Regions from separate parts of the Streptomyces sp. NPDC060000 genome, predicted to be linked through region 2. Evidence: riboswitches for the same ligand, from Rfam matches in the RefSeq annotation. Region 2 holds a riboswitch; each other region holds the start of a gene.

Region 1 (7,832 bases), on a different contig from region 2:
GGTGAGGACCAGCACGGTCACATGCCGGCGCACCTCGTTCTGGTCGAACGTGGTCTCCTGGTGGACCAGGTACGACCGGATCGGCTCGCCGCCCACGGCGGCCTCCACCGCCTCGGCCACGAGGGCCGGGTAGTAGCCGCTGCGCTCGATCGCCGCGCGCAGCCCCTGGGTCGTCGTACTGGTCTTGGCCATGCCCTCCATCCTACGGGGACCCACTGACTGCGAGGCACCGCTCAGCACCGCTTCGGTACGTCGTCGGCGGCCGTGGCGCGCTGCGCCGGTGCCCCGTCGGTGGCCCGGCGGGGCGCGGCCGCGGGGTGAGCCCCGGCCCGGGCGGCGTGGCCACGCGGGCGTGGCCACGCACCATGCGCCCGGACGATCTCCGAGCGTCCGCGGGGACGATCTTCACGCGTGCGCGTACGCCTGCGCAGCTGCGGCCGTCGGGCAGGAGACCGGCGGGCCGGGCCGGTCGTCCGCGGCCTCCTCAGTACGCAGGCAGCGTCCTCGGTCCGAGGTCGTCGCGGGCCGGCGGGGGCGCGAGGCGTACGGAGGCGCCGAGAACGCTCAGGCCGTGCGGGGCGACGACGACCGGCTCGAGGGTGACCGCGACGACCTCGGGGTGGTCGTCGACCAGCCGGGACACCCGCAGCAGCAGCTCCTCGAGGGCGGCGGTGTCGACGGGCGTCGAGCCGCGCCAGCCGAAGAGGAGCGGGGCGGTCCTGATGGACCGGATCAGCGAGGTCGCGTCGCGGTCGGTGACCGGGACCAGCCGGTGTGCCATGTCGCCGAGCAGCTGCGAGGCGGCGCCGGCGAGCCCGAAGGACAGGACGGCGCCGGCCGCCGGGTCGATGACCGCGCGGACGACCGTGTCGACCCCGCGCGGGGCCATCGCCTGGACGACCGGGCGGATCTCCTCCGGCTTCCCGAAGAGCTCGGTCAACTCGGCGTACGACCGCCGCAGTTGCTCCTCGTCGGCCACGTCGAGGCGTACACCGCCCAGGTCGGCACGGTGCCGCAGGTGCGGGGCGGTGGCCTTGAGGGCGACGGGATAGCCGAGGGCGTCCGCGGCCCGCGCCGCGTCGTCGGGAGTCGGCGCCGGGATCGCCCGGCGGATGCTGATGCCGTAGCGGCCGAGCAGCTCGCGCGTCTCGTCGGTGCCGAGGGTCAGGCCCTGCCCGCGCGAGAGGAGCCCGCCGATCAGTTCGGCGGCGCCCTTCTCGTCGATGTCCTCGTACTCGGGCACCTTGCCTGCGACGGCCGCCTCGCGCCGCCACTGGGCGTACTTCACCACCTCGGCGAGCGCGCGGACGGCACGTTCGGCCGCGGGGTAGGCGGGGATGAGGTGGGTCCCCTCGGGTGCTTCGACGGCGGGGGACGCCGGCGGTCCGCCGTCCGGGACGTCTCCAGGCGCGCGGTCCGGGACGCCGGTACGCGCGCGTGAGGCCGTTTCCGGGCGCGGTGCGGTGCTCGCCGCGGCCGACAGCGCCGTCGCGAGACCGCCGAGTTCCACGTGTACGACGAGCACCGGTTTGGCGGGAGCGGCGGCCGTGGCCGACCTCAGGGCCTCGGCGAGTTCCGCGTCCCCCGGCGATCGCTCCCCGATCGCCGGGATCGCCGTGACGACCACCGCATCGCACGTCTCGTCGGCCAGCGCCCGGGCCAGCGCCGCGTGGAAGTCCTGCGCGGAGGCCTCTGTCGTCAGGTCCAGCGGCGGCAGCGGCCGCAGTCCCTCCGAGAGACAGGCGTCGTACGTCAGCAGGCCCAGCGACTCGGAGTTGCCGAGGATCGCCACCCGCGGTCCCGTCGGCAGCGGCTGACGGGCGAGCAGCAGCCCCGCGTCGACCAGTTCGGTGATGGTGTCCACGCGGATCACACCGGCCTGCCGCAGCAGTGCCGACACCGTCGCGTGCGGCAGCCGCGTGGCCCGTACGGCGTGCCCCTGGGGGGCGGATCCCGCGCCCTGTACGACGACCAGGGGCTTTGCGGCCGCCGTGCGCCGTGCGAGGCGGGTGAACTTGCGCGGGTTGCCGATGGACTCCAGGTACATGAGGGCGACGTCGGTGTCGGGGTCGTCGTACCAGTACTGGAGGACGTCGTTGCCGGAGACGTCCGCACGGTTGCCGGAGGAGACGAAGGTCGACACGCCGGTGACGCCGGTGACTCCTCCGCCACGCCGGTGCAGACGGGACAGCAGGGCGATGCCGATGGCGCCGGACTGGGCGAACAGGCCGATCCGGCCGGGCCTCGGCATCTCCGGGGCCAGTGAGGCGTTGAGTCGCACCTCCGGGGAGGTGTTGATGACCCCGAAGGCATTGGGGCCGATGATCCGCATGCCGTACGCGCGTGCGTGGCGGACGAGTTCACGCTGGCGCTCACGCCCGTCGGGTCCGCTCTCCGCGTAGCCGGCGGAGAGAACGACGAGTCCCTGCACGCCGTGCTCGCCGCACTCGGCGACCGCTTCGGGCACCTGCTCCGCCGGGACGGCGAGTACCGCGAGGTCGACCGGCGCGGCTATGTCGCGCACCGAGCGGTGGGCCGGCACGCCGTCCAGTTCCTTCAGATCCTCGGGGAAGGCCTTGTTCACGGCGTACAGAGGCCCGGTGAAGCCCGCCTCGCGGAGGTTGCCGAGGACGCTTCGGCCGACGCCACCGGGAGCGCGGCCGGTGCCGACGACGGCGACGGAGCCGGGCGCCAGCAACCGCCGTACGGAGTGCGCCTCGGCGCGCTGCTCACGCGCGCGCTGCACGGCGAGGGAGCGCTCGGTGGGTTCGAGGCCGAACTCCAGGTGTACGACGCCGTCCTCGAAGCTGCGCTTCTGGGTGTAGCCGGCGTCCGTGAACACTTTGATCATCTTGGTGTTGGCCGGAAGCACCTCGGCCGCGAACCGGCGGATGCCACGCTCACGCGCCACGGCCGCGATGTGTTCGAGCAGCGCGGAGGCGACGCCCCGGCCCTGGTGGGCGTCCTGCACGAGGAACGCGACCTCGGCCTCGTCGGCCGGCGCCGAGGCCGCCATCCCGTCGGCACCAATGCGGTCATAGCGTACGGTGGCGATGAACTCGCCGCCGACCGTGGCCGCGAGTCCCACCCGGTCCACAAAGTCGTGGTGCGTGAAGCGGTGGACGTCCTTGGCGGACAGACGCGGGTAGGGCGCGAAGAAGCGGTAGTACTTCGACTCGTCCGAAACCTGCTCGTAGAAGCTGACCAGGCGCTCGGCGTCATCGACGGTGATGGGGCGGATGCGTGAGGTGCCGCCGTCGCGGAGCACCACGTCGGCCTCCCAGTGGGCGGGGTACTCGTGCCGGTCCGACGCGCTCTGCATGGGGCCCAGAGTACGGCTCGCGCACGACAACGGCGCGAGGCAGTCTGTGCAGGACGGAAGCCGGATCGAGGCCGCGATCCGGCAACCACGCCAGGAGGGACACACAGCCCCTCCCTCACACGCTTCACGTGTGGAACACTGGTCTAGACAACCTGAAACACTGAAGGGCAGCATCACATGGCTGAGCGCCGCGTCAACGTCGGCTGGGCCGAGGGCCTCCACGCCCGCCCCGCTTCCATCTTCGTCCGGGCCGCCACGGCCGCAGGTATCCCGGTGACGATCGCCAAGGCCGACGGCAACCCCGTCAACGCGGCCTCCATGCTGGCCGTTCTCGGCCTGGGCGCCCAGGGCGGCGAGGAGATCGTCCTCGCCTCCGAGGCCGACGGCGCGGACGCCGCCCTCGACCGACTGGCGAAGCTGGTCGCCGAGGGGCTCGAGGAGCTTCCCGAGACCGTCTGAGCGCACACCCCTGTGCCGCTGAGCCGCCGCCGCTCCGGCGGAGACGGTTGCGCGTCGTCGGGGTTTCTCAATTGATGGTTGTGGTGTTCGTCGCTTCAAAGGCGCCGTCCCGCTGACCCCGAAGGGCTCGTCCGAATTATCGGGCGAGCCCTTCGCATTTCCCGTTGTCGGGCAGCAGAAATAATCCCCCGCGAATTATCCCCTCTTTGTATACGGCCCCTGTGTTAATGCCGCAGACCCGTCATGTTTACGGGAGGTTGCGAAGTCCTCACACGGTCGATGCGCCCGGTGCCGCCGGAAAAGCGCAACCGGTGCGCGGCCGTCGCCCGCTCGGTGTGCAGCAGGGTGATCGCCCGCGCGCGCTCGCCGTCGCCACGGGCCACCGCGTCCACGATCGCGCCGTGCTCCGCCCAGGACTCCGCGGGGTTCGCCGGGGCGTCCACCGCGTACATCCAGGCGATCTTGTGGCGCAGCTGGGTGAGCATCGACGTCAGGGCATGGCTGCCGGAGGACTGTGCGAGCGTCTCGTGGAACCAGCTCCCCAGGGAGCGCAGATCCTCGCTGTTGCCCCGCCTGGCCCGCTCCTGGCCCAGCCGGACGAGCCCGCGCAGCACCTTCAGATGGGCCTCGGTGCGCCGCTGGGCGGCCCGGGAGGCGCCGAGCGGCTCCAGGAGCATGCGCATCTCCAGCAGGTCGGCCGCCTCCTGCTCGGTCGGTTCCGCGACGCACGCGCCCGCGTGCCGCCGCGTGACGACGAAGCCCTCGGCCTCCAGCGTGCGCAGCGCCTCCCGGACAGGGACGCGCGAAACGCCGTAGCGGCGGGCGAGGAGTTCCTCGGTGAGGCGGCTGCCGCGCTCGTAGACACCCGCGACGATGTCGTCCCGAATGGCCGTGCACACCGAGTGCGCCGGAATACGCATGACGGACCTCCGCCTTAATCCCCGTGAAACGTCGACGATTGACGTGTGTTCCGTGACTCTATTGCAATGAGCGGGAATTTCCGATGGCGGGCCGGAATCCAGGGATATTTTTTGGACAGCAGAGCCTCGGAAACAGCGAAAGCCCCGGCCGGGAGGGCCGGGGCAGGACGATCTGTCGCCGTGGGACGTCAGACGTTCACGCCGTGCTTACGGAGATAGGCGACCGGGTCGATGTCCGAGCCGTACTCCGCCGTGGTACGGGCCTCGAAGTGCAGATGCGGACCGGTGACGTTGCCGGTGGCGCCGGACAGGCCGATCCGCAGACCGGGGGTGACCTGCTGACCCACCGACACCTCGATGGACGACAGGTGACCGTACTGGGTGTACGTCCCGTCGTTCATCTTGATGACGATCTGGTTGCCGTAGGACCCGCCCCAGCCGGCCTCGACGACGGTGCCGGAGCCGACCGCGTGCACGGAGGTACCGCTCGCGGCGTGGAAGTCGATGCCGGTGTGACTGCCGGAGGACCACAGCGAGCTGCTGGCCTGGTAGCCGGTGGAGACGTAGGAACCGGTGATCGGCGACACGAAGGTGTTGAGGAGCTTGCGCTCGGCCTCACGGGCGGCACGCACGCGTGCCGCGCGCTCCTCCACGGCCTTCTTGGCGGCGGCCTCGCGGGCGGCCTGCTCGAAGGCCGCCTGCTTCTGCACGGCGACCTGGTCGTCGATCTGCTCGACGACGGACTCGCCGGCGGTGACGACGGGGATGAGCCCGGTCTGCTCGGGGGTGGGCTCGGCGGCGAAAGCCGGGGTGGAGGCGACGGTGGCCATGACACCGGTGGTGGTGAGCGCCGCGATGCCCGCCGCGCGGACGCTGGTGCGCTGCATCCGGCTGGGCCGACGGTGCTTCCCGGTGGCGCAGGTGAACGCCATGAAGTTGGGGGTGTCCTTTCCTTCCCTCTCGCCTACCGGGTTAGCTGACGGGTTCGGAGCAGGAAGGTCTCCTACGGACCCCCTCGCGCTTCGCGCGCGGGCGTCCGATTCACCCCAGGGACTTCACAAGTGGGTCCCCGGCTCCCCTGGCTCGCGCCGTACGGGGACTCGGCGATGACTGTCCGGTGCCGCGGCTGCGGCGCACTGCCTGACGAACAGCCCGGATGACGTTAAGCGGCGCGGGTTTCAATCCTCAAACGGATCTCGGTTTTTGTAGCGCATCCCACAGGGCAGACAGGCAACCTCCGCCCCAATTCGGACACGCAGGGGCCCTGGTGACGCTTTCGTCGACCAGGGCCCCTGCGCGCGCGTGCCGTTGCCGGGATCTACTCCGCGGACACGACCTTGACCTCACCGATGCCGAGAGCCTCGACCGGCTCCCTGATCCGGGCCGCGTCACCGACGAGGACGGTCACGAGGCGGTCCACCGGGAAGGCGTTCACGGCCGCCGCGGTGGCCTCCACCGTGCCGGTCGCGGCGAGCTGCTGGTAGAGCGTGGCCTGGAAGTCGTCGGACAGGTGCTGCTCGACCTGGTCGGCCAGCGTGCCGGCGACGGCGGCGGCGGTCTCGAACTTCAGCGGCGCCACGCCGACCAGGTTCTGCACGGCGATGTCACGCTCGGCGTCCGTCAGCCCCTCGGCGGCGAGGGTGCGCAGCACCTTCCACAGGTCGTCCAGGGCGGGACCGGTGTTCGGGGTGTCGACGGAGCCGCTGATGGCGAGCATCGCCGCGCCCGAGCCGTCCGGGGCCGACCGCAGGACCTGGCCGAACGCGCGGACACCGTACGTGTAGCCCTTCTCCTCGCGCAGGACGCGGTCCAGCCGGGAGGTGAGGGTGCCACCGAGGCAGTACGTGCCGAGGACCTGCGCGGGCCACACACGGTCGTGCCGGTCGGCGCCGATGCGGCCGATCAGCAGCTGCGTCTGGACGGCGCCGGGGCGGTCCACGATGACGACCCGGCCGGTGTCGTCGGCGGTCACCGGCGGCACCGGCCGTGGCTGGGCCGAGGAGCCCGTCCAGGCGCCCAGGGTGTCGCCGAGGAGCGCGTCCAGGTCGACGCCGGTGAGGTCGCCGACGACCACGGCGGTGGCCGTGGCGGGCCGGACGTGCTTCTCGTAGAAGGCGCGTACGGCAGCGGAGTCGATCTTCTCGACCGTCTCCGCGGTGCCCTGGCGCGGGCGCGACATGCGCGCGGTGGCCGGGAACAACTCCCTGGAGAGCTCCTTGGCGGCACGCCGGGAGGGGTTGGCCAACTCGTGCGGGATCTCGTCCAGGCGGTTGCGGACGAGGCGCTCGGTCTCGCTGTCCGCGAACGCGGGCGCCCGCAGGGAGTCGGCGAGCAGGCCGAGACCCTTGGGCAGGCGCGAGGCCGGCACCTCGAGGCTCAGCCGGACGCCGGGGTGATCGGCGTGCGCGTCCAAGGTGGCGCCGCAGCGCTCCAGTTCGGCGGCGAACTCCTCGGCGGAGTGCTTGTCGGTGCCCTCCGAGAACGCGCGCGCCATGATCGTGGCGACTCCGTCGAGGCCGGCCGGTTCGGCGTCCAGGGGCGCGTCGAGCAGGATCTCGACGGCGACGACCTGCTGGCCGGGACGGTGGCAGTGCAGCACGGTCAGGCCGTTGGCCAGCGCGGTGCGCTCGGGCGCCGGGAACGCCCACGGCTTGGCCTCGCCCGCCCGGGGCTGGGGGTGGAAGTCCATCGTGGCGAGCTCGGTCACCGGGCCGCCTCCTCGTTCTCGTCCTGGTCGGCGGGGGCTTCGGCGGCGGTCGGCTCGTAGACGAGCACCGCGCGGTTGTCAGGGCGCAGGCGGGCCTTGGCGATCTCCTGCACCTCCTCGGACGTCACGTCCAGCACGCGCTGGACGGCGGTCAGGGCGAGCTGCGGGTCACCGAACAGGACGGCGAACCGGCACAGTTCGTCGGCGCGGCCGGCGACCGTGCCGAGCCGGTCGAGCCACTCGCGCTCCAACTGCGCCTGGGCCCGCTCCATTTCCTCGTCCGTGGGGCCCTCCTCGGCGAACCGGGCGAGCTCCTCGTCGATGGCGGCCTCGATGACGGGCACCTCGACGTCGCCGGACGTCTTCACGTCCAGCCAGCCCAGGGAGGGCGCTCCGGCGAGCCGCAGCAGGCCGAAGCCGGCCG
Region 2 (7,832 bases):
GAGGTGGTGCACGTGCCGAAGATCGCTTACGACAGTGATGTGCTCGTGGTCGGCGGCGGCATCGTCGGGCTGTCCACGGCGTATGCGATCACGCGTGCCGCACCGGGCACGCGGGTGACGGTGCTGGAGAAGGAGCCGGGAGTGGCCCGGCACCAGACCGGGCGCAACAGCGGGGTCGTCCACAGCGGGATCTACTACCGGCCGGGGTCGCTGAAGGCGCGGTACGCGGTGCGGGGCGCGGCCGAGATGACGAAGTTCTGCGCGGAGTACGGCATCGAGCACGCCGTCACCGGCAAGCTGATCGTCGCCACCGAGCGGGCGGAGCTGCCCCGCCTGCACGCGCTCGTGCAGCGCGGCCGGGAGAACGGGATCGCGGTCCGGGAGCTGGGTGCCGCCCAGATCGCGGAGTACGAGCCCGAGGTCCGGGGGCTCGCCGCGATACGCGTGTGTACGACGGCGATCTGCGACTACACGGCCGTCGCACGGCAGCTGGGCCAGGCCTCCGGGGCGGAGCTCCGCTACGGGGCGCGGGTCGTGCGGATCGACCGGCGGCCGGAGCGCGGCGTGGCCGTGCTCACCGCGCGCGGGGACGTCGTACGCGGGCGGGTGCTGGTGAACTGCGCCGGGCTCTACTCGGACGAGGTCGCCCGGCTGACGGGGGACGAGCCCGAGGTACGGATCGTGCCGTTCCGGGGCGAGTACTACGAGCTGGCGCGGCCGGAGCTGGTGCGCGGGCTGGTGTATCCGGTGCCCGATCCGGCGTTCCCGTTTCTCGGCGTCCATCTGACCAGAGGCATCGACGGAAGCGTGCACGTCGGGCCCAATGCCGTGCCGGCGCTGGCCCGCGAGGGGTATGGGTGGGGCGTCGTACGGCCCGCTGAAGCGCTGTCGACGGCGGCCTGGCCCGGGGTGTGGCGGATGGGCAGACAGCACTGGCGGTACGGGGTCGGGGAGCTGCGGCGGTCGGTGTCGAAGGGGGCGTTCGTGGGCGCGGTGCGCCGGCTGCTGCCCGCGGTGGAGGAGGACGACCTGGTGCGGTCGGCGGCCGGGGTACGGGCCCAGGCGGTGCTCCGGGACGGCGGGCTGGTGGACGACTTCCTGATCCGGGAGGGGGCCCGAGCGGTCCACGTCCTGAACGCACCCTCACCGGCGGCCACCGCCTCGCTGCCGATCGGCCGGGAGGTGGCACGCCGGGCGCTGGGCGCGCTGGCGAGCGCGTGAGCGCTCGGACACCGGGCCTCGGGCGGGGGCGGGCAGGCAGGTCGGGCGGCCCCGTAAAATCGAGCGCACTGTGTCTGATTCCGTGAGCACCCCCGAAGTCCCCCAGCCCTTTCCCGGCGGCGAGCACCACCCGGGCGAGTCCGTTCGGCATACCCGCGCGAAGGGGGAGCCCCGGTTCCCCGACGGGCCCAAGGCCGATCCCGCCGGGTCGCACTTCGAGCGGCGGATCCGGAGTTTCCAGCCCCGGCGCAGCCGGGTGACGGCCGGGCAGGCGGACGCGTTGCAGCGGCTGTGGGCCAATTGGGGCCTCGACATCGACGGGCACTCCGTGGACCTCGTCGAGCTGTTCGGCGAAAACCGTCCCGTCGTGCTGGAGATCGGCTTCGGGATGGGTGAGGCGACCGCGCAGATGGCGGCCGCCGACCCGGACACCGGCATCCTGGCGGTGGACGTGCACACGCCCGGCCAGGGGAACCTGCTCAACCTCGCGGACCGGACCGGGCTGACCAACGTCCGGGTCGCCAACGGCGACGCGATCATCCTGCTGCGCGAGATGCTGCCGGCGGACTCGCTCGACGGGCTGCGCGTCTACTTCCCCGACCCCTGGCCGAAGAAGCGGCACCACAAGCGGCGCCTCATCCAGCCGGAGTTCCTCGACCTGGCCGCGACGCGGCTGAAGCCGGGCGCGCTGGTGCACTGCGCCACGGACTGGGAGCCGTACGCCGAGCAGATGCTCGAGGTGCTGACCGCGCATCCCGCCTTCGAGAACACCCGGGCCGACGGCGGGTTCGCGCCCCGGCCCGAGTTCCGGCCGCTGACCCGTTTCGAGGGTCAGGGGCTGGACAAGGGTCACGTCGTGAACGATCTGCTCTTCCGTCGCGTACAGCATCGAGTCCGGCCCGGGGCTCGCTGACCGGCCGAGGGATCACCGACCACCGACCGACCGCTCCCCTCCACCACAGTCCCCTCCCTCGTTAGGGTCGATGCCGTGGCCATCAGTCCTCCGTTTCCGCCCTACCCGCCGCATCCCGGCGGCCCGCCCGAGGACGGTGTGCTGCGGCACGCTCACTGGTGGCAGCGCAGGTGGGTGCGGTACGGGGCGCTGATCACCCTGCTCACACTGTCCGGCCTGGTCATCCTCGCCCTGGTGCGCGAACAGACCGGCACGGAGGGTTTCCTGGTGGGACTCGGACTCGCCGTACTGCCCGTGCCGCTGCTGATCGCCGCCTTCCGGTGGCTGGACCGGGTCGAGCCCGGCCCCTGGCGGAATCTGGTCTTCGCGTTCGCCTGGGGCGCGTGCGCGGCGGCCCTGATAGCCATCATCGCCAACAGCTTCGCGACCAGATGGATAGCCACCGCGACCGCCGACCCGTCCGGCGCGGACACCATCGGGGCGACCGTCATAGCGCCGATCGTCGAGGAGTCCGCCAAGGCCGCCGCCGTCCTGCTGGTGTTCCTCTTCCGCAGGCGGGACTTCACCGGCATCGTCGACGGCGTGGTGATAGCCGGGGTCACCGCCACCGGCTTCGCCTTCACCGAGAACATCCTCTACCTCGGCACCGCCTTCGGCACCGACCAGCTCACGGGCGACAGCGGCATCGCCTCCGTCACCGCCGCGACCTTCTTCGTACGCGTGATCATGTCGCCGTTCGCGCACCCCCTGTTCACCGTCCTGACCGGCATCGGCTTCGGCGTCGCCGCGCTCTCCGGGGACCGTCAGCACCTGCGGCGCGGGCTGCTCCCGGTGTGCGGGCTGCTCCTCGCGATGGGCATGCACGCCCTGTGGAACGGCTCCTCGTCGTTCGGCGAGTTCGGGTTCTTCGCGGTGTACGCGGCGTTCATGGTGCCCGCGTTCGGGCTGCTGACCTGGCTGGTGGTGTGGACGCGCCAACGCGAACTGCGCACCGTACGCGAGGAGCTGCCCGCCTACGCGGCCGCCGGCTGGCTCACGCCGGCCGAACCGTTCGCGCTCGGCTCGATGCGGGCCCGGCGGCTGGCCCGGGAGTACGCCGACCGCCACCTGGGCAAGTCCGCGGCGTGGGAGGTGGCGCGGTACGAGGCGTACGCGACGTCCCTCGCGTTCCTGCGGCACCGCGGCCGCCGGGGACGGGCCGACGCCGACTTCCTCGTACGCGAGCGGGAGCTGCTCAACGAACTGTGGCGGCGCAAGGACGTCGCCCGGCCCGCGCTGGACCACGCGGCCCGGATGACCGCCCCGCCGGTACGGGTGACCCCGCCGCCCTGGCCGGTGTACGGGGTGTACGGATACGGCCAGGGACCGGCATACGGCCAGGGACCGGGGTACGGCCGGGGACCGGGGTACGGCCAGGGCCACAGCACCGGATTCGGGCACTCGGCTGGACCGGCGTACGGGAGCCCGGCGGGACCGGGGTACGGGAGCCCGGCGGGACCGGGGTACGGATACGGGTACCCCGCAGCACACGGCCCCGGACCGGGGCCGGGATTCGGCCCCGGATTCGGACCCGGACCCGGATTCGGGTCCGGACACGTGCCCGGACCCGGATTTCCGTCAGAGCCCCGTCCCGCCCCCCACCCGCACCAGTAGGTCGGGCGAGGCAGGTCAGACCGAGGCAGGTCAGGCCGAGGCCCGGTTCAGCCGGGTGATCTCCTCCGCCGTCAGTTCCAGCTGCGCGACCCCGAGCAGAGCCGGCAGCTGCTCGACCGTGCGCGCGGAAGCGATCGGCGCGGCCACCGTCGGCTGCGCGACGAGCCACGCCAGGGCGACCGTGGGGATCTCGATGTCATGGGCCTGGGCGATCTCGTCCAGGGCGGTGAGGACGTTCCGGCCCCGCTCCGTGTCGAGGTGCTTGGCGGCACCGGCGGCGCGGGCGCTCTGCACGGTCGTACCGGGCCGGTACTTGCCGGTGAGGAAACCGGCGGCCAGCGCGAAGTACGGGACGGCGGCGAGACCGAAGCGGGCGGCGACGTCCTGGAGGCCGCCTTCGTAGGTGTCGCGCGAGACCAGGTTGTAGTGGGGCTGGAGGGCCACGTACCGGGCCAGGCCCTCCCGGTCGGAGAACTCCAGGGACTCCCGGAGCCGCTCGGGCGAGATGTTGGAGGCGGCGATGTGCCGCACCTTGCCCGCCTTCACCAGTTCGTCGAGCGCTCCGACGATCTCCTCGACGGGCACCTCGGGCTTGTCGAAGTGCGTGTAGTAGAGGTCGATGTGGTCGGTGTCCAGACGGCGGAGCGAGGCGTCGGCGGCGGCCTTGATGTTGTCGGCGGACAGACCGGGGAACTCGGGGTGCTGGCTCACCTTGGTGGCGATCACGACGTCGTCGCGGTTTCCCCGGGCCTTCACCCACCTGCCGATGATGGTCTCGGACTCGCCACCGCTGTTGCCCTCGATCCACGCCGTGTAGGAGTCGGCGGTGTCGACGAAGTTGCCGCCCGCGGCCGTGTAGGCGTCGAGTACGGCGAAGGAGGCCGTCTCGTCGGCGGTCCAGCCGAAGACGTTGCCGCCGAGGGAGAGCGGGAAGACCTCGAGGTCGGAGGAGCCGAGCTTGCGAAGAGAAGTCATGCTTCGTCTCAACGGGCGCCGACGGCCCGCCCATTCCGGGCGTGACGCGAAGAACATGTGAACGGCGCCTGTGGACGGCACAGACCGGCAGCCCCGACGCGGAGGGCGCCGGGGCTGCCGAGGTGGATCAGGGTGTCCGCGGGAGAGGGACCGCTCAGGGGTTGATGCCCTTGCCGCGCAGCCATGCCGCCGGGTCGATGCCGTCGGCGCTGCCGCCCGGGTGGACCTCGAGGTGGAGGTGGGCCCCGGTGACGTTCCCGGTCGCGCCCACCCGGCCGATCACGTCACCGGTGGCGACCTTCTGGCCGACACTGACGCTGATCGACGACTGGTGGCAGAACCACAGCTCGGTGCCGTCGTCCAGGGTCAGGATGGTGCGGTAGCCGTAGGAACCGGCCCAGCCGGCCTCGGTGATGGTGCCGCTGTGGACGGCCTTGATGAGCGTGCCCGTGGGCGCGGCGAAGTCGAGACCCGTGTGGTAGCCGGAGGACCAGAGGGAACCGGCCTGACCGAAGGTCGAGGTGATGGTGTACGAGGAGGTCGGCAGGGTGTACTGCTTGGCCAGCTCGGCCAGGCGCGCGGCCTCGACCTTCGCGGCGGCTTCCTCGGCGGCCTTCTTCTTGGCGGCGGCCGCCTTGGCCTCCGCCTCCTTCTCGGCCTTGGCGACGGCGTCGGCCTCGGCCTTGGCCGCCACGGCGGCTGCCTTGACCTCGACCTGGGACTGCTGCGACTCGGCCTGCGCCATGATCCGGCTGCGCAGGGCCTCGCCGGCGTCGGAGGCGCTCTCGTCGGCGTCCACGGGGGCTTCGGTTCCGAAGCCGGCGAAGGCCGACGGGGCTTCCTGGGCGGGCTGGTCGTCGGAGATGAGCGAGCCCACGTTGGGCAGGTCCGGCATCGAGATGGAGACCGGGGCCTTGCCGGTGTTGGCACTGGCCATGCCGCCCGCGCTGACGGCGGCTATGACGCCGACGCCGAGGACGGTGGAGCTGCGGGCGAATCCGCCGCCGCGCTGCTTGGCGACGCGGTGCTTGCCGCGTGCCGGGCGAATGGACTCCGCGGTGGGGTTCCATTCCTCCCAGGGGCCCTCGTCAGTGCGGTAACCGCCGTAGCCGAAGGTCTCGGTGGACCGCTGGCTCGGCGCGTACGGGGCTTCTGGGGCAGGCGGGTTGGACGCCACGCGGGCGCGCTCCTTTCCTTCCGTCGCCTACCGGGTTAGCTGACGGGTTCGGAGCGGGAAGGTCTCCTACGCGCGTATACCGGCCGTGGACTCTGCGAGTTCACGGCGGCTTCCGCGTGATTCACCCCAAGGTGGTGGTTCCCCGGTTCCCTTGCGGGATTCGGCACGTGCCGCACGGAGCCGACTCTGGTGCCGGCTGGGACGACCGCGCTGCGTTATCGAACGTTAATAGACCCGGGGGCGGTATTCCAAGCCGTTCTTCTTGATCAATAACATTCGTGGCCTGGACTTTCGGGCCACCAGTGGTGAAAAACGGGCGAGTTGACCGCGCCTCGCCCTACCCCGGAAACGCTTCATCAGTCACAGGCGTTTTGATGGTGACTCGTTCGTTATGCGCAGAGCGGTCATCCGATCACGAAGAGTGAGGGAGTGACTGGCGAGCACGCCCGGGGGCCGGTGAACGCGCCGAAGGCCGGAACCCTTTCGGATTCCGGCCTTCGGCCATCAGTAGCGGGGACAGGATTTGAACCTGCGACCTCTGGGTTATGAGCCCAGCGAGCTACCGAGCTGCTCCACCCCGCGGCGATGAACACAACTGTACGCCATCAGCGGGACAGAAAGCACATCGGTTGATCCGCGGTGCCTCAGCGGTCTCGGAGAAGGTGGCCGTTCGGGTCCTTCGCACGCTCCTCGTACTCCGGAAGTACGAGGACGTCGACACCCTGGGCGGCCAGCAGACCGCTTCCGTCCGCCTCCGTGACGAAGGTGTTCGGTTCCCGCCAGGCCGTGACCACCCTGCGCACGCCCGCGTCGAGGATGAGCCGGGTGCAGGGGGCCGGGCGGGAGGAGCGGTGGGCGCACGGCTCGAGGCTGCTGTAGACGGTGGCAGTGGACAGGCGGGGGTCGGCGGGGTCGAGCTTCGCGAGGGCCGCCTCCTCCGCGTGCACGACCGGGTCGCCGGCCTCACGGGAGTGGCCGCGCGCCAGCTCCGTGCCGTCGGCGGCCACGATCACCGCGCCGACACTGAAGGCGGTCCGCGACGGCGGACAGTCGGCCGCGAGTGCGCAGGCGAGGGCCAGCCAGTGGCGGTCGGCCGCGACGGACAGCGGTCCGGCGCCGGGGGCGGTGGGCTCGTAGCGGTTCAGGACGACGTCCTCGATGCGCCGGGTCTCCAGCAGGCGCAGGCGTCCGCCCTGGTAGCCGCCCGGCCCGAACAGCCGGGGCGCGTGCGGGTCTCCGACGAACAGCGGGGCGAGGACGAGCTGGAGTTCGTCGGCGAGGCCCTGCCGCAGCAGCTGGGTGTGGACGGTTCCGCCGCCCTCCACCATGAGACGCCGCACGCCGCGCACGTCGTGGAGGTGCTCGAGAAGACGGCGCCAGTCCAGTTCGGGGCCGAGCGCGACGGCATCCGCGGCGATGCCGAGGGTCCGGACCCGCTCGGCGCCCTCCTCCGTCGTGTACACGACCTTCTCGCCGCCCGTGTGCCAGAAGTTCGCCGCCGGGTCGAGGTCGCCCGAGCCGCTGACGGTGACCTTGAGGGGGTAAGGCGGCAGTCCGGCGGCCACGCGGGAGGCGCGGCGCTCCGGGGAGTTCACGAGGAGCCGGGGGTTGTCGGCGCGGATCGTTCCGGCGCCGATGAGGATGGCGTCGACGGAGGCCCGTACCTCGTCGACGCGGTCGAAGTCGGCGCGGCTGGAGAGGAGCAGGCGCTCGGGCGTGGTGTCGTCCAGGTAGCCGTCGAGGGACACGGCGGCGGACAGCAGGACGTACGGGTACGGCATCGACGCGGCTCCCCGGGCTCGGCCCGACGGACGGCGGTATGACGGCGGTCCGAAGGCGGTCTGGCGGTGGTCTGGCGGTGGTCTGGCGCGGTGCTCTTGGTTCAAGTTTGAA
Region 3 (7,832 bases), on a different contig from region 2:
AGCTTCGAGGGGGTGTGTGCTATCCTCCGCGGCCCGCGTGATCCACGTCATGGCGCGGAACGGGAACCAGCGTGTAGGGCATGGCGTTGTCAATGCCGCGTGAGCTGCCTCTCCGGGCCCGGAGGGCCTCCGTGAGGCCCCCCCGGGACCCCCTCCCGGCACCTCCGCGACACGTCCGCGCCCGCCTCTTTTGAACACGTTCACACGGGTGTTGGGCCCCCGGAAGGGTCAACGAGGACGTCTCCTTCCTCCGACAGGGCCGAATTCCTTGTGAAGAACTTCACGAACTTTCCCGAGGGGGTGCCCCCGGAACGCGTCCGAGGGGCCACGAAGGGCCCCTCGGCACTGCTCATACGCGCATCCGGCCTGCTCAGCAGAGTGCGAGTACCGGGTCGTCCGGCGGCTACGCGATCGACCAGGCGATGCCGTCGAGGATGTCGTGCTCGCTCACCACGACCTCCTGCGCGCCGATCCGCTCCATGATCGCCAGCAGTACGAGCGCGCCCGCCGCGATCACGTCCACCCGGCCCGGATGCATCGCCGGCTGCGCCGCGCGCTGTTCGTGGGTGGCCCTCAGGAGGGCGTCGCTGATGCCCCTGACCCGGTCGAGACCGATCCGCGAGTGGTGGATCGCCGTGGAGTCGTACTCGTCCAGTCCCAGCGCGATCGCCGCGACCGTCGTGACCGAGCCGGCCAGACCGACCAGGGTGTGCGCCTCACGAAGCGGGACGGTCCGCTCGGCCAGGTCGAGGGCGGCCTCGATGTCGGCGCGCATCGCCGCGATCTGCCCGGCGGTGGGCGGGTCGGCGACCTCACCGTCCACGATCAGGTGCCGCTCGGTCATCCGTACGCAGCCCACGTCGACGGAGCGCGCGGCGCGCACCCGGTCGTCGCCGACGACGAACTCGGTCGAGCCGCCGCCGATGTCCACCACCAGGAAGGGCCTGGCGAGGTCGGCACGCCCCTTGAGTTCCTTCGTGGCGCCCGTGAAGGAGAACTCGGCCTCCTGGTCGCCCGTGATGACCTCGGGCTCGACGCCGAGGATGTCCAGCACCCCGCGCACGAACTCGTCCCGGTTCTCCGCGTCCCGGGAGGCGGAGGTGGCGACGAAACGCAGCCGCTGAGCGCCGTACTCCTTGATGGCGGCCGCGTACTCCCGGCAGGCCGCGAAGGTCCGCTCCAGCGCCTCGGGGGCGAGCCGTCCGGTGCGGTCGACGCCCTGGCCGAGGCGGACGATCGTCATCCGGCGGTCCAGGTCGACCAGCTCACCGGTCTCCGGGTCGGCGTCGGCGACCAGCAGGCGGATCGAGTTCGTACCGCAGTCGACGGCGGCGACGCGGGTCACCGAGCGGCCGCCTTCGGCTCGTCCAGCTGAACCGGCGTCACACAGCTGCCCTTGCGCCACCACTCCGGGAGCATCGCCAGGGCCTCGTCGCCGAGCGGGTTCACGCCCGGTCCTGCGGCCAGGGAGTGCGCCACGAGCACGTGCAGGCACTTCACGCGGTCCGGCATGCCGCCCGCGCTGGGGAAGTCCTTCAGCTCCTCGATCTCGTCCCGGCGCCGGATGTAGTCCTCGTGCGCGGCACGGTAGGAGGCGGCCAGTTCGGGGTCGGTGCGCAGCCGCTCCGTCATCTCCTTCATCACGCCGTTCGCCTCGAGCGTGCCGATGGCCGAGTTGGCCTTGGGGCACGTCAGGTAGTACAGCGTCGGGAAGGGCGTGCCGTCGGGCAGCCGGGGAGCCGTCTCCACGACGTCCGGCCGGCCGCACGGGCAGCGGTGCGCGATCGCGCGCAGGCCGCGCGGCGGCCGTCCGAGCTGCTGCTTGAAGGCCTCGACGTCCGCGTCGGTGGGCTCGGTGCGCGGGGTGGTCGGCGGGGGCGTTTCCATGCCTGTCTTTCTATCGGTTCTGGCTGCCGGTTCCGTCCATCGGCCCTGGCTGCCGGTCGGTCCACTGGTTCTGCGTGCGGGTCGGTCCAGAGGTTCTGCGTGCGGGTCGGGCCACTGATTCTGCCTGCGGGTCGGTCCACTGGGTTCTGGCTGCGGGTCGGTAAACCGGCTCCGGCTGCCGGTCGGTTCACCGGCTCCGGCTGCCGGTCGGTTCACCGGTCGGAGGCGTCGGACTTGTCGACGCCGTCCCAGACGTTCGCGTACCAGGGGCGGTCGGCCGCCCCGAGGTCGGCGCGCGACTGCCTGGCCGCGTCCGGGTCGATCACCACGAACCCGGTCTCCCCGGGCAGCACATAGTGCAGTCGCAACCGGATCTGCTGCTCCGCGTAGGCATCGTCCTGCCAGCGCGCCTTGAGGTCGCGCAGCTGCTCGACGCGTTCGCCGGCCTGCTGCTTCTCGCGCTCCAGGTCGGCGATCTCGGCACGCTGGGAGACGTACTGGCGCATCGGGTAGGCCAGGGCCACGATCAGCGTGCACAGGACCATCGCGAGAAGCGCGGCGCGGCCGGTGAGCCGGGAGCGGCGGGCCTGACGCCTGGTCTGGGAGCGGTAGACCCGGGCCGCGGTCTGTTCGCCGAGCAGCTTGATCCTGGTCGCGGTGGAGAAACGGTCCCGGTCCTTCACGGCCACTGTTTCCCGCCTCCCGTCTCACACGTGCGTACGTCCCCGCACACGGTACGGGACCGGGTACGGGGACGTACGTACGACTGGCGGAGCCTTCGACTCAGCCCTTGCTGCGCCGATCAGTTCGCAGAGCGGAACCGGGGGAACGCGGAGCGGCCGGCGTACACCGCGGCGTCGTCGAGGATCTCCTCGATGCGCAGCAGCTGGTTGTACTTGGCGACGCGGTCCGAGCGGGCCGGGGCGCCGGTCTTGATCTGACCGCAGTTCACCGCGACGGCGAGGTCGGCGATGGTGACGTCCTCGGTCTCGCCGGAGCGGTGGGACATCATGCACTTGAAGCCGTTGCGCTGGGCCATCTCGACGGCGTCCAGGGTCTCGGTGAGCGAGCCGATCTGGTTCACCTTGACGAGCAGGGCGTTCGCGGAGCCCTCCTCGATGCCGCGGGCCAGACGCTCGGGGTTGGTGACGAAGAGGTCGTCGCCGACGATCTGGACCTTGTCGCCCAGCTTGTCGGTGATGACCTTCCAGCCGGCCCAGTCGTCCTCGTACAGCGGGTCCTCGATGGAGACCAGCGGGTACGCGGAGACGAGCTCCTCGTAGTACTCGGTCATCTCGGCGGCCGAGCGGGACTTGCCCTCGAACTCGTACTTGCCGTCCTTGTAGAACTCGGACGCGGCGACGTCGAGCGCGAGCGCGATCTGCTCGCCGGGGATGTAACCGGCCTGCTGGATGGCCTCGATGATGAGGTCGAGCGCGGCGCGGTTGGACTCCAGGTTCGGGGCGAAGCCGCCCTCGTCGCCGAGGCCGGTGGACAGGCCCTTGGTCTTCAGCACCTTCTTGAGGGTGTGGTAGACCTCGGCGCCCCAGCGCAGCGCCTCGGAGAAGGACTCCGCGCCGATCGGGGCGATCATGAACTCCTGGATGTCCACGTTGGAGTCGGCGTGCGAGCCGCCGTTCAGGATGTTCATCATCGGAACGGGCAGCAGGTGCGCGTTCGGGCCGCCCAGGTAGCGGAACAGCGGCAGGTCGCTGGCCTCGGAGGCGGCGTGGGCGACGGCGAGCGAGACGCCGAGGATGGCGTTGGCGCCGAGCGAGCCCTTGTTGTCGGTGGCGTCCAGGTCGAACATCGCCTGGTCGATCAGGCGCTGCTCGGTGGCGTCGTAGCCGACGAGCTCCGGGCCGATCTGCTCGATGACGGCGAGGACGGCCTTCTCGACACCCTTGCCGTGGTAGCGGTTGGGGTCACCGTCGCGGAGCTCGATGGCCTCGAAGGCACCGGTGGAGGCGCCGGACGGAACGGCGGCACGACCCGTGCTGCCGTCGTCGAGGCCGACCTCGACCTCGACCGTGGGGTTGCCTCGGGAGTCCAGGATTTCCCGGGCTACGACGACGTCGATGGACGGCACGAGCATCTCCTTCTTGGGATGTGACGCTGGTTGTGCGGGGCCCAGGGGCCTTGAGGAGCCCTTGCTGAGCCTTGCGACTAGAGCCTAACCGCCCCGGGGCCGTCGGCAGCCGACCGACCGTCCCGTGGACAGACAGACGGTACCTATTGTTTCCGCCCGGAACAAAGAGGGTGGCCGAGAAAAGCCAACAGGAAGTGGCGAACGGGCAAAGAGAAACCCCGCCCCGGTGCGTACGGGGGAACGCGCACCGGAGCGGGGAGCCCGTGGGGACGGGGGGGTGACCCTCACGAGGTCTTCAGTGTGCCGACCTCGGATGTGAGGGCACTGTGGCTTCTCTGGGGACCAGGTGTCACTTCAGGCGCGGTGCCACTTCAAGTGCAGTGCCACTTCAGGCGCAGTGTCACTTCAGGTGCAGTGTCACTTCAGGCGCAGTGTCACTTCAGGTGCAGCTGCTGGCCCGGGTAGATGAGGTCCGCGTCCGTGACGATGTCCTTGTTCAGCTGGAAGAGCTTCTCCCAGCCACCCTTGACCTTGTGCTTCTCGGCGATGGAGCTGAGGGTGTCGCCCTTGCCGACCTTGTACTCGCCGTCACCCTTCTTGACCTTCTTGCCGGTCGGGGTGGTGACCGTCTTGGAGGCGGCCGGGCGGTCGGTCGAGCGGGAGGCGCTCTGCTCCTCGGTCGAGCGGGTGCTGGTGCTGCCGCTGTTCGACGAGCTGGAGGAATCGGAGGAGCTGGACGAGCCGGCCGAACCGGAGCTCGAGGAGCCGGCGCTGCCGCCGTTGTAGGCGGCGCCGGACAGGCCGGTGCCGCAGACCGGCCAGGCACCCTTGCCCTGACCCGCGAGGACCTTCTCGCCGATGGCTATCTGCTGGGACTTGGAGGCCTGGTTGGCCTGCCCGGCGTACTGCGTGCCGCCGTACGCGGCCCAGGTGGAGGCGGAGAACTGGAGGCCGCCGTAGAAGCCGTTGCCGGTGTTGATGGACCAGTTGCCGCCGGACTCGCACTGGGCGACCGCGTCCCACTCGGAGGAGGTGGCGGCGGAGGCGTTGCCGGCCGCCATCAGCGGGGCGGCGATGGCGACACCGGTGACGCCGGCGAGCGTGGCGACGCGGGTGGCCTTGGACGGACGACGGTGCTTGCCCTTACCGGAAAACAGCATGGTGGATCCCCTCACCGACGCCTACGAGGTGAGCTGTCGGGTTCGGGCCGTGTGAGTTGCCCGGCCACTCCTCACCCACCGGAGCACTGCTCCGTGGGGGGTGTGGCTTAACCCCTAGCCGTTCCGGTCAACCACCCCGATGCGGCACTTACCTTGGGTCCCCCGCTCCTGCCTACGGCGCTTGACGCGACGACTGTTCCCGGGTCGTCGCTGGCAGGATTCGGCGTTGCGACGGCCGGGGCTCGGGTTGCCGAGCGGCCTCGACCGTAGACACGCGATCGGCGGAATTTCAAAGACGATCAGGGCTTCTGAGACTCATCCCACACTTCACCAAATCGGACATTCAGTGCGAAGCGTGACGTGAACTGCCGCTGTTTTTCTTGGGCTTTGCGCCCTATTCCACCCCTGTGTCGAGGGTCTGACCGGGGGTGATGTTGCTCGGGTCGGCGCCGATGAGGCCCCTGTTCTCGGCGTAGAGGGCGCGCCATCCGCCGTCGAGGTCAAGGGAGTCGGCGATGGACTCGAGGGAGTCGCCCTCCTGGACGAGATAGGTGGCCGCGGCGTGCCGGCCGGTGGACGCGGTGGTGGTGCCGTCCAGGGCGTCCACGCCCGCGTCGGTCGCGCTCTTGGGTGTGGCCTCGTCGGCGGTGCCGCGATGGCGGCCGGAACCGAGGGACCCCGTGTCGACGAGGCTCCAAGAACCCGCTTCCTGACCCGAATTGTCCGAGTCGTCCGCTTGCGGGGATGCCGCGACCGAGCCGCCACCCGTCTGCCCGTCACCCTTGCCACCAGAACCGCCGGACGCACCGGAACCGTCCGCGGCGGAAGAAGAGGACGAAGGGGAGGAAGAGGAAGAAGAGGAAGAAGCGGACGCCGAGGGCGAACTGGAGGAATCGGCGGACGAGTCCGACGATCCGGTCGAGGCGTCACCGCCGCTCGAGGAGCCGGACAACCCCCTGGACAGGTCGGACAATCCGGAAGACCCGGATGAGTCCGACGAGTCGGACGAATCCGATGAGTCGTCCGCCACGCCGGTGTCCACGCTCAGCGCGCCGTTCTCCTGGGTGAGCCCGGAGGTCAGCCCGCAGGTACCCCAGGCGCCGATGCCCTGGGCCGCGAGCACCTTCTGCGCCACGGATATCTGCTGGTTGCGGCTGGCCAGATCGGGGCTCGCCGCGTAGTCGAGGCCGCCGTACGTCTCCCAGTCCTTCTGGGTGAGGCTCAGGCCGCCGTACTCGCCGGCACCCTGGTCGGCGCTCCACGAGCCGCCGGTCTCGCACTGCGCCACCTTGTCCCAGACCGTGCCGTCGGCGGCGCTCGCGCCGGAGGCGGCGAGCAGCGGGATGGCGATGGCGGAGCCCGTCACTCCGGCCGCGACGAGGAGAGCCGGGGCCTGGCGGGGGCGACGGTGACGACCGTTCCCGGAGAGCATGCGAGGGGCCTTTCTCTGGACAGCACTGACCGGCGCGGCGGGTTGAACCGATGCGTCGCGCTGACGAGTGAACGTATCGGCAGACGATCACTTGTCACAAGTTAATGCCGCGCAGATCACGTGAAGATCACAGACTTGAGTGTTGGTCACCTTTGCTTTGCCGAACGGTCACACTCCGGCCGACATTCGGTCAGGTCCGTAGCTGTTATGAACCGGAATGCACCGGAGTGAACTCGACCGGCAGAGTCCGCAGTCCGCGCATGATGAGTCCGCCACGCCATCTCAACTCGGCCGGAGCCACGGCCAGTCGGAGGTCGGGCAGCCGGGTGAGAAGCGTGGCCAGCGCGGTCTGGCCCTCCAGCCGGGCCAGCGGGGCGCCCAGGCAGTAGTGGATGCCGTGGCCGTAGCCGAGGTGCTGGTTGTCCCGGCGGGAGAGGTCGAGGGTGTCCGGGTCCGAAAAACGGGCCGGGTCACGGTCGGCGGCCGCCAGGACGACCAGGACCGGGTCGCCCGGCGCGATGTCCTGCCCGCCGATGCTGAGCGGTTCGGTCGCGAACCGCCAGGTGGCCAGTTCCACGGGGCCGTCGTAGCGCAGGAGTTCCTCGACGCCGGTCTCCAGGAGGGTGCGGTCGCCGCCGTCCTCGGTGAGCGACCGCTGGAGGCGTTCGCGCTGCTCGGGGTGGGTGAGGAGGGCGTAGGTGCCGTTGCCGATGAGATTGACGGTCGTCTCGAAGCCGGCGAACAGCAGGATGAAGGCCATGGCGGCGGCCTCGTTCTCGGTGAGGTGCTCGCCGTGGTCGGAGGCGCGGATCAGGCCGGAGATGAGGTCCTCGCCGGGAGCCGGCTCGGCCGGGAGCTCCGCTCGCTTGCGGTGGATGAGCTCCAGCAGATATCCGCGCATCTTCTTCACCGACCGCGCGACCCCGCCCCTGGGACCTCCGCCGTGCCGGATCATCATCCCGGCCCAGTCGCGGAAGTCGTCCTGGTCCTCGCGGGGGACGCCCAGGAGGTCGCAGATGGCGTAGATGGGGAGCGGGAAGGCGAAGTCGTGGATGAGGTCGGCCTCGCCCTCGGCGGCGAACCGGTCGATGAGGTCGTCCGTCAGCTCCTGGACCCGGGCGGCGAACTCGGCGACCCGGCGCGGCGTGAAGGCCTTGCTGACGAGCCGACGCAGCCGTGTGTGGTCCGGCGGGTCGATGTTGAGCAGATGCGTCATCAGCTCCGCCTTGCGCTCACCTGGGATGCCGGTCTTGCCCTTGGCGTG

The links. Region 2 has a riboswitch for cyclic di-AMP ahead of ACFWBB_RS36420 (M23 family metallopeptidase). Riboswitches for the same ligand answer to the same signal wherever they lie in the genome.
Region 1: linked by a shared signal. The riboswitch ahead of ACFWBB_RS18350 (M23 family metallopeptidase) and the one ahead of ACFWBB_RS36420 (M23 family metallopeptidase) in region 2 are both predicted to bind cyclic di-AMP.
Region 3: linked by a shared signal. The riboswitch ahead of ACFWBB_RS21335 (transglycosylase family protein) and the one ahead of ACFWBB_RS36420 (M23 family metallopeptidase) in region 2 are both predicted to bind cyclic di-AMP.

Annotation. Positions count from the first base shown of each region.
Region 1 is NZ_JBHWUU010000031.1:53,973-61,804, reverse strand. Features, by position in the region: gene ACFWBB_RS18370 (DUF5998 family protein) at 1-201, opposite strand, end outside; gene ACFWBB_RS18365 (GNAT family N-acetyltransferase) at 485-3,322, opposite strand; gene ACFWBB_RS18360 (HPr family phosphocarrier protein) at 3,500-3,781, shown strand; gene ACFWBB_RS18355 (GntR family transcriptional regulator) at 4,006-4,701, opposite strand; gene ACFWBB_RS18350 (M23 family metallopeptidase) at 4,890-5,633, opposite strand; cyclic di-AMP (ydaO/yuaA leader) riboswitch at 5,648-5,817, opposite strand; gene ACFWBB_RS18345 (M16 family metallopeptidase) at 6,020-7,408, opposite strand; gene ACFWBB_RS18340 (M16 family metallopeptidase) at 7,405-7,832, opposite strand, start outside.
Region 2 is NZ_JBHWUU010000095.1:17,853-25,684, forward strand. Features, by position in the region: gene lhgO (L-2-hydroxyglutarate oxidase) at 4-1,221, shown strand; gene trmB (tRNA (guanosine(46)-N7)-methyltransferase TrmB) at 1,292-2,134, shown strand; gene ACFWBB_RS36410 (PrsW family intramembrane metalloprotease) at 2,210-3,787, shown strand; gene ACFWBB_RS36415 (aldo/keto reductase) at 3,818-4,762, opposite strand; gene ACFWBB_RS36420 (M23 family metallopeptidase) at 4,917-5,939, opposite strand; cyclic di-AMP (ydaO/yuaA leader) riboswitch at 5,949-6,115, opposite strand; tRNA gene ACFWBB_RS36425 (tRNA-Met) at 6,448-6,521, opposite strand; gene ACFWBB_RS36430 (dihydrofolate reductase family protein) at 6,584-7,720, opposite strand.
Region 3 is NZ_JBHWUU010000039.1:43,947-51,778, forward strand. Features, by position in the region: gene ACFWBB_RS21315 (exopolyphosphatase) at 404-1,345, opposite strand; gene ACFWBB_RS21320 (DUF501 domain-containing protein) at 1,342-1,887, opposite strand; gene ACFWBB_RS21325 (septum formation initiator family protein) at 2,100-2,576, opposite strand; gene eno (phosphopyruvate hydratase) at 2,690-3,982, opposite strand; gene ACFWBB_RS21335 (transglycosylase family protein) at 4,411-5,136, opposite strand; cyclic di-AMP (ydaO/yuaA leader) riboswitch at 5,140-5,326, opposite strand; gene ACFWBB_RS21340 (transglycosylase family protein) at 5,531-6,568, opposite strand; gene ACFWBB_RS21345 (cytochrome P450) at 6,774-7,832, opposite strand, start outside.